DNA from 3 places in the Shewanella halifaxensis HAW-EB4 genome. Region 3 is predicted to be linked to each of the others. Evidence: predicted binding sites of a transcription regulator. Region 3 holds the regulator's gene; each other region holds the start of a gene.
What was found. Region 3 encodes LexA, which represses DNA repair genes until DNA is damaged. Its sites were predicted from a motif close to TACTGTATNNNNATACAGTA; they were not measured.
Positions count from the first base shown of each region.

Region 1: dinB (DNA polymerase IV) is a predicted target of LexA. The motif match lies at 2,677-2,696, and genes of this name have one in related genera.
Region 2: SHAL_RS11320 (LexA family protein) is a predicted target of LexA. The motif match lies at 1,766-1,785, and genes of this name have one in related genera.

Region 1 covers NC_010334.1:3,880,709-3,885,785, forward strand. Annotated here, with positions in the region: gene SHAL_RS16380 (aminoacyl-histidine dipeptidase) at 27-1,487, shown strand; gene dinB (DNA polymerase IV) at 1,576-2,652, opposite strand; gene SHAL_RS16390 (hypothetical protein) at 2,781-3,008, opposite strand; gene bfr (bacterioferritin) at 3,253-3,720, opposite strand; gene bfr (bacterioferritin) at 3,733-4,200, opposite strand; gene nqrM ((Na+)-NQR maturation NqrM) at 4,574-4,795, opposite strand; gene SHAL_RS16410 (FAD:protein FMN transferase) at 4,808-5,077, opposite strand, start outside.
Region 2 covers NC_010334.1:2,619,735-2,624,811, reverse strand. Annotated here, with positions in the region: gene SHAL_RS11325 (GGDEF domain-containing protein) at 92-1,396, opposite strand; gene SHAL_RS11320 (LexA family protein) at 1,801-2,208, shown strand; gene SHAL_RS11315 (Y-family DNA polymerase) at 2,211-3,464, shown strand; gene SHAL_RS11310 (efflux transporter outer membrane subunit) at 3,661-5,077, opposite strand, start outside.
Region 3 covers NC_010334.1:308,069-313,145, forward strand. Annotated here, with positions in the region: gene ctaD (cytochrome c oxidase subunit I) at 1-48, opposite strand, end outside; gene coxB (cytochrome c oxidase subunit II) at 58-1,644, opposite strand; gene SHAL_RS01310 (cell division inhibitor SulA) at 2,122-2,658, opposite strand; gene lexA (transcriptional repressor LexA) at 2,655-3,275, opposite strand; gene SHAL_RS01320 (FGGY-family carbohydrate kinase) at 3,902-5,077, opposite strand, start outside.

The DNA.
Region 1 (5,077 bases), 1.7 Mb from region 3:
ATTTTATTAGAACAGGGGATTTTTAAGTGACCACTCTAAACCAATTACAACCACAAGCACTTTGGCAATGGTTCGAGCAGATCTGTGCTATTCCACACCAATCTAAACATGAGCAGGCATTGAGTGCTTATATTCAAACGTGGGCTAAAGACAAGCAGCTGAGCGTCGTCGAAGATAAAGTTGGCAACCTGATCATCAAGAAACCAGCTACCGCAGGCATGGAAAACCGTAAGACCGTCGTCCTGCAAGCTCATATCGACATGGTGCCACAAAAGAACGCAGACAAAGTACATGACTTTGAAAAAGATCCAATCGAAGCCTATGTTGATGGCGACTGGGTTAAAGCCAAAGGCACCACTTTAGGTGCAGACAACGGCATTGGTATGGCGTCTGCATTGGCTATTTTAGGTGCCGACAACATAGCTCATGGCCCGCTTGAGGTTTTACTGACTATTGATGAAGAAGCTGGTATGACAGGTGCGTTTGCTCTAGAAGCTGGCATGTTAGATGCTGACATTCTGATCAACACAGACTCTGAGCAAGAAGGTGAGATCTATATGGGCTGCGCTGGCGGCGTAGACGCACAGTTAACAGTGCCTATAGTTTGGCAGTCCCCCGAGCCGACTAATACCAGTTATAAACTGTCATTATCAGGCCTAAAGGGTGGCCACTCTGGGGTTAACATCCATTTAGGTCGTGGTAATGCTAACAAGCTTTTAGCGCGGTTCCTATTTGATCACGGTGATGAACTGGCTATTGAGTTAACTCAATTTACTGGCGGTTCACTACGCAATGCGATCCCACGCGAAGCAGACGTTAGCTTTATGTTACCTCCTGAAAATCAATCTTTACTGCAAGAACGTATTTCAGAGTTTCAAGCCTTAGTACGTCAAGAGTTAGCCATTGCCGATCCTGGTACGATTCTAACGTTAGAAGAGATCCCGGCAGAAAAGCAGGTCATGAGTGAAGAGTCACAGCAGATCTTAATTGATGTGCTTAATGCTTGTCCTAACGGCGTCATTCGCATGAGTGATGAAGTAGAGGGCGTTACAGAGACATCACTTAACGTTGGCGTAATCGAGACCAGTGATAACAGCGTGCAAATTATTTGCTTAATTCGCTCTCTAATTGATTCTGGCCGCGAAGAGATTGAAGGCGTATTGAGCTCTCTTGCTAACCTTGCAGGTGCAAATGTTGAGTTTAGCGGTGCATACCCAGGTTGGAAGCCAGACAATAGCTCACCTGTTATGGCAAGCGTACGTGAGACCTACAAGGCGATTTATAACAAAGAGCCGACTATCATGGTGATCCATGCTGGCCTTGAGTGTGGCTTATTCAAGAAGCCCTATCCAGAGATGGATATGGTGTCTATTGGGCCAACCATTCGCTACCCACACAGCCCTGATGAAAAAGTTAACATCACGACCGTTGGCCAATACTGGGATCTATTATTAGCGGTACTAGAGCGTACACCCGTTAAAGGTTAACCAATAAAACAGGTTTATAAGAATAAGGCCACTTAGTCATAAGTGGCCTTTATTATTTCTAGAATCTGAGCTATTTCTCGCGACACGCCTAAAACCCTAAATCCATCTGCGAGCTGTCTACATCTGCCTGTTCCGAAGCAATGCTATTAGAAGCGAGTCCAACGGAAACCCCCAAGAGGCGAATACCTCGCTCATGCTGCCTTTCCATCGCTTGCTCAAGCAACTGGTAAAACAGGTTTACTGAAATTTCATCACTTCTATGCTCAATCGTGGTCTGTTTAAAGTCTTCAAACTTAAGTTTAACCACCTGCTTATTGATCGCTCTATCTTTAGCGCTACGACTCACGCGAGCACCGAGTTCTTGAATAAGCTGCGGCATCACCGCCCGACACTGCTCTAGGGTGTGAATATCTTTAGCTAATGTAGTTTCAACCCCAACCGACTTTCTCTCTCGGTTGGGCAAAATAGCACGCTTATCTATTCCCTTAGATCGCTCAATGAGCACGCTACCGAATTTGCCAAAACGCTCAACCAACTTAGGCTCTGGGTAAGCCTGAATATCGCTACAAGTATGTAGCCCCAGATCGGCAAGTTTTTTAGCCGTGACCTTTCCCACTCCAGGTATTTTTATCAGCGGTAAGGTTTTTACAAACTCTTCAATCATCTCAGGGCGGATCACATATTGTCCATTCGGTTTATTTAAATCAGATGCTATCTTGGCAAGAAACTTAACCGGTGCGATGCCTGCCGATGCGGTTAGTCCCGTCTCAGCCAAGATCTCGGCACGAATAGCCTCTGCCATCAAGGTAGCAGAGCCTTTACAATGAGAACTCTCTGTCACATCAAGGTAAGCCTCATCCAGAGATAAGGGCTCAATTAAGTCGGTATAACGCTCAAATACGGCTCGGATCTGGTTTGATACCTCTTTATAAACCTGCATCCGCCCAGGAACCAAAATCAAATCGGGACATAACTTAAGGGCGTACCCCGATGCCATCGCAGAGCGGACTCCAAACTGACGTGCCTCGTAGTTACAGGTACTGATCACTCCACGGCGATCGCTGCGTCCGCCCACCGCAATAGGTTTTCCTCTTAGTTCAGGAAAGTCGCGCATTTCCACTGCGGCGTAGAAGCAATCCATGTCGACGTGAATAATTTTTTGCAAGCCAATATCCTCCGAAAAGAATATTACTGTATATAAAAACAGTATTCAATATAAAGCACACAGATCAAATGCTAACTTTTGAAATTGGCGGTTAGTAAAAACGCTAAGTAATTATTCTAAAATATGATTTACATTTTAGGCTCGCGGTAAAATAGCTGACTGAGCATTGTCTGCTCTTCGGTAGATAAAATGGATCGAGACTTAATATGAGTTGAGAAGCTCTGACTAAGATCCGCTATCACCTTTTCATTGGCAAGCTGGGTTTCAAGGCGCTCAATATATTCCAGCAGGTAATCCATCTGTAATTGATTATCGCCATCGAGATAAACCCGCTCTGCTTTCGCTGAAATCAACATAGCCTGCTCCCCAATGGTCAAATAAAAATTTTAGACTGATACCTCATCATCTGTTTATTCAAAACAAACTCAGTAAAGTCGATACAGATATTGTCAGTTTCTAGGCTAACCCAAGCTAGCTGAACACTCGCTGTATAGCACTTAGCAAAGTGGCAGTGCTCTTTATTTAAGCCAAAAATAGATTACAAGCGAAATCAAAAAGAGACGCTTAAAGCATCTCTTTTTAATCAATTAATGATGTGGGTTACATTTTGCTCTGTAGATAGTTTTGTAAGCCCACCTTATCAATTAAACCTAATTGTTTCTCAAGCCAATACATATGATCGGACTCCGTTTCCTCGAGTAATACTTCTAAGATCTCACGGCTCTCGTAATCACTTTTAACCTCACACAAGGCAATTGCACTACGTAAGTTATCGGCCACTTGATATTCATAGGCTAAATCATTCTTGAGCATCTGCTCTGTATCTTTACCAATATTAAGCGGTTCTCTGCTCGCCACATCGGGGGTCCCTTCAAGGAACAAAATACGCTGCACTAACTTCTTCGCGTGATCTCTTTCATCATCTGACTCATGGGAAATTCGTTCGTGAAGTTCATTTAGCCCCCAGTCTTCAAACATCAAACCGTGTACAAAATATTGATCCATTGCAGACAATTCACCGGTGAGCAGCTTATTAAGTGTGTCGATGACATCTTGGTTACCTTTCATAACGTTCTCCGGTTAATCTATCTTTGACTGTAGGTAGTTTTGAATACCTGTTAAGGAAATAAGCTCTAGCTGTGCCTCTAACCAATCTAAGTGCCCTTCTTCATCTTCTAACAAGTCTTCTAGAATATCTCGGCTAACATAATCGGACTCCAGCTCACATAGGGCGATAGCATCTCTAAGGACTAACAACTCCTCCTCAAGCATCACCTTGTCGCACTCGAGCATCTCTTGGCTATGTTCACCGATACGAATTTTATCTAACTGCTGCAGGTTAGGCAGTCCTTCAAGAAACAACACTCGCTCAATCAACTTATCGGCATGCTTCATATCCTGAATGGATTTCTTGTAAGCCTTTTCGTCTAGTTCACCTAATCCCCAATTCTTATACATACGCGCATGAAGAAAATATTGATTGATAGCGGTAAGCTCGCTGGTCAGCACCTTATTAAGCTGACTAATGACCTTAGGTTGTCCTTTCATCTGTTCATCCTTAGTTAAATTGATCTATATCAACACTTACAACCTAGAGCAAAAAACAACCAAATACAAATAAGGTTAAATATCAACAATTTAATAACCTTAGTGATTTTCATTATCACTACAATTCTTAGTTGAGCTATCAAGTTTTCTGCAAGGTTTTTATCTAGTAAAACTAGTGTATTAACGTCATTTTGATTTAAATTGAACAGGCGAAGAAAAACGGAGGGGGAGTATCAATAGCTGTAAAAGTGGTAATGAAGAAGGTTATTAGCAACAAAAATTATAAAAATAAGATCGACTAAAGTAGGTGGTTTAAGGCTAAAAATAAAAAAGGCTCCAACGAAGGAACCTTAATTTGCGCAGAGTAATCGAGCTAGATAATACGATTCTGTTCTAACTTTTCTCGGCGCTCTTGTTCTGCCATTTTGGCTTTGCGCTTATCACATGGATCATCACAATCACATGCTTTCTCTATTCCGAGCGCACCTAGACCACCGCAGCTTCCTTCTACAGCTTTTCGTTTGACTAAATAGCCTATCGACATTAAGAAAAAGAAACCTAATAACACGACAAAAGCCGCAATAAATGTGCTCATATTCGACTCCAACTACTGAGTAACGAGAGGTTTGAAAGCTTCACTATAGAAAACTTTAAAGCCATCATCTTGCTTTTCAATAAGCATTATCGCTAGATGCTCGCGTTTAGCCAGCTCTAGTGATGCTTGAGTACCTAACACCATCATAGCAGTCGCGTAACCATCTGCAATCATACACTCTTCATGCAGTACCGTCACAGACGCTAATCTATGGTTTATTGGGTAGCCTGTACGAGGATCGATCAGGTGTGAAAAACGCTTGCCGTCTTCCTCGTAATAATT
Region 2 (5,077 bases), 2.3 Mb from region 3:
AATTAGGAGCTTGATTAGAGTTGCCTGGTCAATTAGTTTACTTAAATCATGCTTGTTCAATGCGATGGTGATAACTTGATTGCATATGCATTCAGCTATTACGATAAATAGTGACTTTATTTCGTCCAGAGTTCTTCGACTCATAAAGAGCTTCGTCAGAAAGATGAAATGCTTCCTGCAATTTCATTTCAGACTGAGAGTAAATAGCACCTATAGATATAGTGACGGCTATATCATTGATGGTTTCATTATTTATTATGCTCAATAAACCATTGGCTTTATTACTAAATTGCTCGAAAGACAGTTCACCATTAAAAATAACAACAAACTCTTCGCCGCCCCATCGAATAGCAAGATCAGTGGATCGCATTGAGGATTTTATTCTGTTAGCCACTTCCGAAATCACAATGTCACCGACAATGTGTCCATAAACATCATTAATTTTCTTAAAATGATCGATATCAATCAAGCATATAGAGCTAACAGACATCTTTTTACTCATAAATCCATCTTTACGATAGAATCCAGATAGCCTATCGATGCTGCTTTCGACATAAAACCGTCTAATGTATACAGCAGTTAAAAAACAGCCGTGTATGACGAGTGTACATATCAAAACTGCTAAACTGTTGTACAGTAAAGACGTTTTTATTGTTAGCCCCACTTTTCGGTCTTCCGTCTTAAGTGCTAAGGATTCGTATATAATCGTACTTATGCTCTGACGGTCTTCATCTGACATTTCAAACCAAGTAAATTCTTCATCATTAAAATCAACTATGAAATCATTTAAAAAATTACTTTTTACATCAATAACTAAAACGGAAAAAACAACACCTTCTAAATAGAGTGGGTAATAAATTGAAAATAACTCTTCATTGGTTCCCTCTTCTATATAAGGACCGAAAACTCTCACTGTTTCAAATACAGTTAAACCACTTCCTTCTAGTGTTTTTTCAATGTTTTCTAATTTTAAAATACGTTCTAGGTAGTTTTCCTCAGCAAAATCCTTATCAAAAAGGTTTATGTACTCCTCTCTAAATGGCCTTGGAATGACATACTCTGGGTATACATTAGCGACCGTCCATAAGTTGCTAGATATGATTGGGTTGATTTTCAATACAGCAAATAGATTATCTATATGCTCAGATAGGTCTCGAATTTTTTTAGCTTCAGAATTTTTTACTATGACCCCCTGTTTTAAATCATTTGATGGTAGAGAAACGTACTTACTGTTAAGGCTGTTTACATTAAAACGGTATATTGCATCACTAATAAAAAGGATGTTAGTTAAAAACTTACTATTTAACTTATTTTTATTAACAGTCAAGAATAAATTAACTATACATATAGAAACAATTAAAGATAAGCAAATGCTGAACGCATTCCTTTTTGTCATGTTATTTAACACCCGGCAATAGTAATAGACTAGAGTCACAACCACAACTCATTGATTAACAAATGCTTCTCATTATTCACTAATAATAAGCTTACATAAATCTGCAGTAATTAAAGCTATTGTAAATAAAACTGTAAGTATTGAAAACCTGTCTTTAAATACCATGTTATTAGAGAAGAATGCTGCGAATAAAGAGCCTTGAGTAGAAATAATGCTAGCAGCTGACTTTTCTGAAGCAGATATTCAGCTGCCCACAGGAATTTACCCTACTCTTACTATACACAGCATCGAGCGATGGATAACCATACTGCAGCAAACTACTCACAGATAGTTGTCATCCTTATTGCGCAAAATGACATAAAACCACTATACTGTACAAATATACAGTTAATTGCTTTTTTAGTATGAACATAATCCCAATTTCTGCCAGTGCAGGTATTACAGGCTTCGAGTCCCCCGCTACCGATTACAGACAGCTACCGTTAAGTCTTGATGAATTGCTGATTGAGCACCCAAGTTCGACCTTTATCGGTCTAGCCAATGGTGACTCAATGCAAGGTGTTGGCATCTTTGATGGCGACATTTTAATTGTCGATAGGCATGTTGAGGTTCGAAACCAAGACGTGATTGTGGCCAACTACAACGGCTCATTTGTTTGTAAGATTATCGACAAGGTGAACCGATTACTGCTATCTGCTAATGAATCCCATATGAGCACGCCCATCCTTGAACACGACACCTTTAGTGTTGAGGGCGTCGTTATTCGCTCTATTCGCTGTCATCGAAAAAGCCCAATCCTAAAGAACGACTAACCATGTACGCACTTGTGGATGCCAACTCATTTTATTGCAGCGCCGAGCAGGTGTTTAGGCCAGACTGGCGTAACCGCCCTATCGTCGTGCTTAGTAATAATGACGGAATGATTGTTGCGGCGAACAGATTGGCCAAAGAGGCTGGAATTAACAAGTTTGGTCCCTACTTTGAAGCACAGAAACTGTGTGAGCAAAAAGGCGTTATCGCGCTATCTTCAAACTACGAGCTCTATGGCTCGTTATCTGCTGCAATGATGGAGGTGATTGGCCGTTTTGCACCGGAGCAGCATATCTACAGTATCGATGAGTCATTCTTATCGTTTAAGCACTGTTACCCCGCGATCCCCTGCCTTACTGAGCACGCCATGAAGCTAAGACGCGCGGTTTGGAAAGAAACTCGGCTTCCGGTCTGTGTGGGGATTGGCACGACGCTAACGCTGGCTAAGGTCGCCAATCACGCGGCTAAGAAAATAGCGGGTTATGACGGTGTCTGTGCCATCACCAGTGATGAGCAGCGCATTGCTATTTTAAAGACCATGAAAACCAATGATGTGTGGGGCGTAGGTAACCGTATAGCTAAAAGGCTCGGTATGATGAACATCCACAGCGCTTTTGCTTTGTCACAGATGAAAACGGGGCTCGCAAGCAAGCAATTTAGTATCGAGCTTGAACGCACAATTCGAGAGTTAAACGGTGAAGTGTGTAAAACTTGGGATGAGGCTCGTGCCGACAAGAAACAGATTTTTTCAACCCGCAGTGTTGGTAACCGAGTCACCGACTTATCATCCTTATGTCAGGCGTTAAGCAAGCATGCTTCAACCGCAGCGGCGAAAGCCAGAACCCAAGGTTCGCTATGCAAAAGCATGCTAATTTTTGCCTCAAACTCCCCTTTTGATGAACAGCCTGGCGGATTTAAGTTTGTGCATCATTTTAGTTATCCAACAAATGACACTTGTGAGCTGATTGAAGCTGCAACAAGCGCGGCTATAGCCAGATTTAATCCCACTATCCGATACTATAAAATAGGTGTCGGACTGATTAACCTATGCAGTGAAGTAAACCTACAGGGTGACTTATTCGAGAGGTGCAGGAACCCAAACAAGATGTTGGTGTTAGATTGCATCAATGCCAAGTATGGCACGGACTCTCTTTTTTTGGCGGCCCAAGGGATCTCACAGAAATGGGGCATGCGCAGAGAAATGCTAACACCGCAATATACTACGCGTTGGAAAGATATTCCCTTGATTAAGTGTTAATCGAGGATTGGCAAAGTTAGCATGTTTTCGGGGCATGCACTGAGTTATAGTCTCTTAGCTATAGTCGCTTAGTTGTAGTCGCAGAGCTTTGCGACTAGCCTCCCGAAATTGGAGGACTAATCGCCCATAAATTTTGATTTTAGCCTCATCAATACTCGAACGATTTAACTCTCTATTTAATTGTCTATTTATTTGATTATTTAGTAAGTTCTTCGACTTGTTGCTCGCCAGTCGTTTTTTCAAGTTCAGTCTTCATCTCATCACTGGTCAGTACTCCACCACCCAGCGCACGATAAAGTGTAATCATCGACAGTAGCTGGTCACGTTTCACCTGACTCAGAGTCAGTTCGGCGCTAAACAGACTTCGCTGAGCATCCATCAAATCCAATGAACTCGAAACCCCATTTCGGTATCTTAACGTTGCTAAGCGCGTATATTCAGTTGATGCCACAACTAATTCCTGCTGAGCGTCAATCGCCAATTCAGAGCGTCTGAAACTGTTCATCGCATCATTCACTTCAAAGTATGCACCGAGCACTGTACTTCTATAGCTGAGCATCGCCTGTTTTGCATCTTCCTGGGCAATATCATATTGAGCAGTGATCTTACCTGCATTGAAAATGGGGGCGGTGATACCACCTAAAAGCGACCAAGTGATCCCTTGGCTATCAAATATGTCACTGAGGCTTTCAGATTCAGAACCATAGCTGCCGCTAATGGTAAATTTAGGAAAGAATGCTGTTTTAGCGACACCGACATTGGCATTGGCTGCAACAAGAGCTTGCTCTGCGGATTTTACATCTGGGCGCTGTGACAACATCTGTGATGGAACCCCCACTGCGAATGAGTCAGGAAACAACGCTCCTTCAGCTTTTAACTGCGCTTCAGTTTTAGGGATAAGGGGATATTTAAATTCCCCCAGTAAAATCCGCAACTGATTGGCCTTTTCACTTCGCTCATAATCAAGATCTGGCAATGTGACTCTGGCACTTTGATACTCCACCTCAGCCTGCCTAACTTGCAGGCCCGATATCACACCATTTTGTTTTCGCAGTCTGGCAAGATCTCGCTCCTTTTTACGAAGCTCGACCGTATTAAGCGATATTTGATAACGTTGCTCAATATCGAGCCATTCATAATAACGACTGGCGACATCACTGATTAAACTGATGGTGGCTAAATTAAGTGCTTCTTGTGAAGAGATGAAATTGGCAAATTCTGCTTCACTCCTGCGACGATTCGCTCCCCAAAGATCCAGTTCCCACGAAACAGTACCCGCAACATAAAAAGTATCTTCTTTAACCGGATCGGTACTGGTCAACGCGCTGTCTAATGCTCGCTCGCCATTTGCATCAAGTCCTACTACGGGAAATAGTGCAGCGTCGGTAACTGTTACCCCCGCTCTTGCCGCTAACAGTCTTGAGCGCACTCCCTCTAAATCGAGGTTTTGATCAAGAGCATGTTCTATCAATACCTGTAGCTCAGGATCGAGATAAAACTCACGCCAATGCTTGAGGCCAACGTTCTGCTCGTCGGTTTGCTGCAACTCGTGGTGAAATTGTTCCGGTATTTCAAGATCTGGTCTCTGGTAATCTGGCCCCATGGCACAACCA
Region 3 (5,077 bases):
ATGGTGATCGTCGTGAGCGGCTGGCGAGTCTTGTGTAATTGTGCTCATGTTAATCCCTTACTTTGCGTGACCATCAACATCAGAAGCTTGAACCGCATCACCAGAGTCATTACCCCAGGCATTGCGCTCATAAGTCACCACAGCAGCAAGCTGTTGTGGTGTCAGCACTGCACTAAATGACTGCATTGCCGTGCCCGGTTTGCCATTGATAACAATATCAAGGTGAGCAGCTATAGGGCCTTTGACGATAGGACTGCCCACTAATGATGGGAATGCAGGAGGTAGACCTGTGCCAGCAGCTTGATGACAAGCTGCACAGTTAGCCATATAGACTTTTTCACCCATGGTAATGAGTTCATTCATGGCTAAATCACCTAATGGAGCCGTTGCAAGCTCTTTAGCTACCTGGTCATCGGCTTGGGTTTCTGAGGCTATAGCTTGTTTAACCTCAGGTCGTGTTGCAGGTAAGGTTGCGGGTAAAGTGGTTGGGGTGGCAGGGCTTGAATCTACGGATGTCGCTGGTGTGGTCGTATCTGAGCTCACATCAGAGGCTTGAACGGTATCACCTGAGTTATTGCCCCAAGCATTGCGCTCATAGGTCACTACGGCTGCAATTTCAGTCGCCGTTAGCTGGTTTAAAAATGCTTGCATGGCAGTGCCCGGTTTACCATTTAACACGATATCGATATGAAGCTGAGCAGGCCCTTTGATAATTGGGCTGCCAATAAGAGAAGGAAATACACCGGGTAGACCTGCACCATTAGGCTGGTGGCAGGCTGCACAACGAGCAAGATAGATTTGCTCACCTTTAGTCATTAACTCATCCATGGTTAAGGTTTGCGATAATGCCGCCTTGGCAGCCGCTTCAGCATTTTGCGCTTGTTGTTGCTGCGTGATTAGCCAGGCATCGAAATCCTCTTCCGATACTGCTTCGACCACAATCGGCATAAAGCCGTGGTCTTTACCGCAGAGCTCGGCGCATTGACCTCGATAGGTGCCGGGCTTGTCGATGCGGGTCCATGCCTCATTAATAAATCCCGGATTGGCATCCTTTTTGACTGCAAAAGCGGGTACCCACCAAGAGTGGATAACGTCTTCGGAGGTCATTAAGAAGCGCACTTTGCGGTTGATAGGTAGAACCAGTGGTTTATCAACCTCTAGCAGGTAGTTTTCGCCTTTGGTTTCATCGCCTATTATCTGTTCCCTAGGTGTCGATAATAGGCTGAAGAACTCAATATCTTGATCGAAATAGCTGTAATGCCATTTCCACTGTGAGCCAGTAATCTTGATGGTGAGATCGGCGTTGCTCGGATCTTCCATTGCAATCAAGGTTTTGGTTGCAGGAATAGCCATGACTATAAGAATAATAAAAGGTACTACAGTCCAAAGGATCTCGACTTTAGTACTTTCATGAAAGTTGGCGGCGACAGCGCCTTTTGATTTGCGGTGGTTGATCATGGCGTAAATCATGATGCCAAAAACCACGATGCCAATAGCGCAGCAGATGTACAGAATAACCATGTGAAGGCTGTAAATTCGCCCACTGATCTCCGTAACACCCTCTGTCATATTCAGTGGCATTTCTGATGCAAAAAGTACGGGCGAAAATAGTAACGCCAGCACACAATACAACAATTGCTTCACTAGACTTCTCCTCTGTCGACAAGACAAAGAAGAGTCACACAGTAAGTCTCTGCTCTATGTAAACTCTTCAGTTCCCAAAAAAGCAACGATGACTTCAAAGTGCGCGAGTGGCTTGCCTATCGAGTCGCTAAAAATAGGTTTGCGACAAAGGCTATTGTATTTCAGTGATGTTCACTGCAGATGTAACCACGTTGGCACTTACGGCTGAAATATATCAGGTCGATCTCAGTCTAAACTTCCAGTTGGGCTTCAAACCGTGGAGCCAGACCAACGACTAAAATCGCTCAGATATAACAAAATATCGTTGTTATTACGTATATCGTTGTTATTACTTATTAACTTACTTGATGAATAAAAATTGATCAAGATCACTTTTTGATTCATTTGCTTAGTATAGGCGATAAAAAAGCTCTCGATTGAGAGCCTTAGGTTTTTAGCAAAGAAATAATGTATTAGAAAGATGGGCTGACAGCTCCGTTAGTGAACGGCACCGAACAGGGCGGCTTGAGCAAAAGTCTTATCCTGCATATTCATTGTGCAAATTGGTAAGTGACTACTCGTATTTTTATTAGCACTTTCAATCGAATTTTCAATAATAATGCCGGCTGCTCGTGCGCTTTTGGCAACGATTTGTAGGCGTCGACTATCACGCGCATCTAATGAATTAGTCCAAGTGATCACTGCACTAGAGGTTCCACTCATTAATGCTTTTTCCATCGCCCAAAGTGTTTCCACTTCATCTTTAGCATGCACCAGTAAAATACGATCCATTCTAACGCCTGCAGCGGCTAGCATCTGCTTGTAACCAATATTTGGCGGACTGATAAGCACTATCCAACGGCCTTGTTGGCTCAGTTGTGAAAGCTGAGCACTAATCTGATTAAGCTCGTCACGTCCTTGAGTTTGCGTCACCATAGTGGTGATCTCATTACCTGCGCTACTCACCATGCTAGTCGATGGCATATCTTGCCATAGTCCTGGGTGGCGAGGGCTAGTGCCCATCAGTTTGTTCATTGCCAGTCTCCATTACGGATCACACCAACGGCTAAACCTTCAATACTTAAGCTTTGGTTCGCTAGATCCACTTCAATTGGTGAATACTCTTCGTTCTCTGCATGTAAGAAAACTTTGTTGCCTTTCTTCTCGAAACGCTTGACGGTAACATCATCTTCGACGCGAGCGACTACTATTTGGCCGTTGCGAGCCTGCTGTATCTTATGAACGGCTAGCAGGTCACCTTCGAGTATGCCAATGTTCTTCATACTGTCACCACGGACTCTGAGTAAGAAGTCTGCTGATGGCTTGAACATGGCTGGGTCCACTTTATAGTGTTGCTCTACATGTTCTTGAGCAAGAATCGGTTCACCTGCGGCAACTTGGCCGATAAGGGGTAAACCTAAATCTGCATCTTCGGTGTTTTCTTGGGTTAACTTAATACCGCGAGACGTACCCGGCATAATTTCAATGCAGCCTTTCTTGGCTAAGGCTTTTAAATGCTCCTCAGCAGCGTTGGCTGATTTAAAACCCAAACGTCTTGCGATCTCAGCGCGGGTTGGCGGCATGCCTGTGTCTGCAATATTACGTTTGATTAGCTCTAAAATTTCAGCTTGGCGCGGTGTAAGTGGTCTCATGGTTAACCCTGTCTTTCTATACAGTACCTGTCAGTATATACAGTAATTTTTCGAGTGCAAGTAATAACCAGTTATATTGTTTTGCAAGTGTGGGATCCAGTTTCAAATGAAATAAATCCGGCGATATGAAACTCAATCTTTGACGGCATCTGTGACTAATCAGTGTATTGCATTGCCTTTAGTTTGAAATGGCTAGTTTTGGCTTTGTGATTTTCTAATCTCAGTTTTTAAATATAAATAGTATTTTGGGGGGAATTAGGATTTTAAGCGTGGCTAAACAAAATATAAAAAATGGTGCCATAGGGCACCATTTTTTATTGTCATAACTCAAATGTCTATTGGCGCGTTATACCAATCAGTATAAGAAGTTGATTTACTCAGAGTGTTTTTGGCAAACTAATTCAAGGCGAATGGATGACATAATGGTTGTTCCCTTATGAGTTTATTCAACGCAGAAGTAGGCAGCCAAAAACACTCCTTACAGGCGAGTTTTAGCGGTTCTGATGCTGTGACTCTTAAGGAACAAGAGGGAGCTTAAACGTAGAATAACTATGCTCTTCACTCGCAGCCTTGCCTCAGAGCCGCTAAACTCTCGCTGAGCGATCAAATCTTTATACTGGTTGGTATTATACCGCTGCCATCATCGCCTTGTAGCGACAATCATCCTCATACATCTGCTGAAATACCTGGTACTTCGCATCATAAAAGCGCTTGCTCTTATCGGCCGTTGGCGTCACCGTTTTACCGATGCGGCTCATGGCATTCATCGCATCCGGAATAGAGTCAAAGCCCCCCCCTGCGACAGCGCCTAACATAGCAGAACCTAATAATACGGCTTCGCTCTCTTCTGACAGCAACATGGCGCACCCTGTGGCATTGGCATGCTCTTGAATAAAGACTGGATTCTTAGTACCACCGCCACAAGCCATGATGGTGTCGATGGCATAACCTGACTTGTTCATCTCTTCGATAATATGTCGTGTTCCCAAGGCAATGGCTTGCACTGTGGCTAAATATTGCAGCGCCATATCATCCAAGGTGACGCCCATACTCAAGCCTGTCATGGTGCCGGTTAAATGCGGGTTGGCCCTTGGGGAGCGGTTACCATTAAAATAGGGCAGCACATGGCGATCACGAGTCAAGAAGGCGATATCTTCCTTGCTTCCGGCAAGATTGAGTAACCGATCGTTTAATAGCTGATAGATGGTGATCCCAGCCGCTTTAGCTTGCTCAACGGCCTGTGCATTATAAGGATGGGCATTAATAATATGATCAATCAGCACACCTGTTGCAGATTGGCCGCCTTCATTAAGCCAGAGACCAGGGATCATTGCGCTATAATATGCGCCCCAGATGCCGTCGATAAAGCGAGCGGTCTTTGATACCGCCATATGGCAAGTCGATGTACCACCAATCAAGGCCAATCGCTTATTAAAATCTGCCGCCTCACCGCTCATTCCAGCCGCACCTAATATGCCAATCCCGCCAGCATGGGCATCGATAATCGAGGTCGCCACCTTAGTGCCTGTCAGTAGTCCTAGCTCGGCTGCGGCCTGCGCCGTTAGACCATTGCCGATAGCCTCGCCCATGGGACGAATATCGCTACCAATAATGCGAGCGTCATCTTGCAGCAGTTCGCCTAACCCTATGGTGTTAAAGTAATCTTTATCCCATTTACTTTCGTGACCCAGATAGGTCCACTTGCACACGGTAGAGCACAAAGAGCGGCTGTTTTCATTGGTTGCCTTCCAGGTGAGAAAGTCTGGTAGATCGAAGAAGTAACCCGCCTTTGCCCAGGTAGA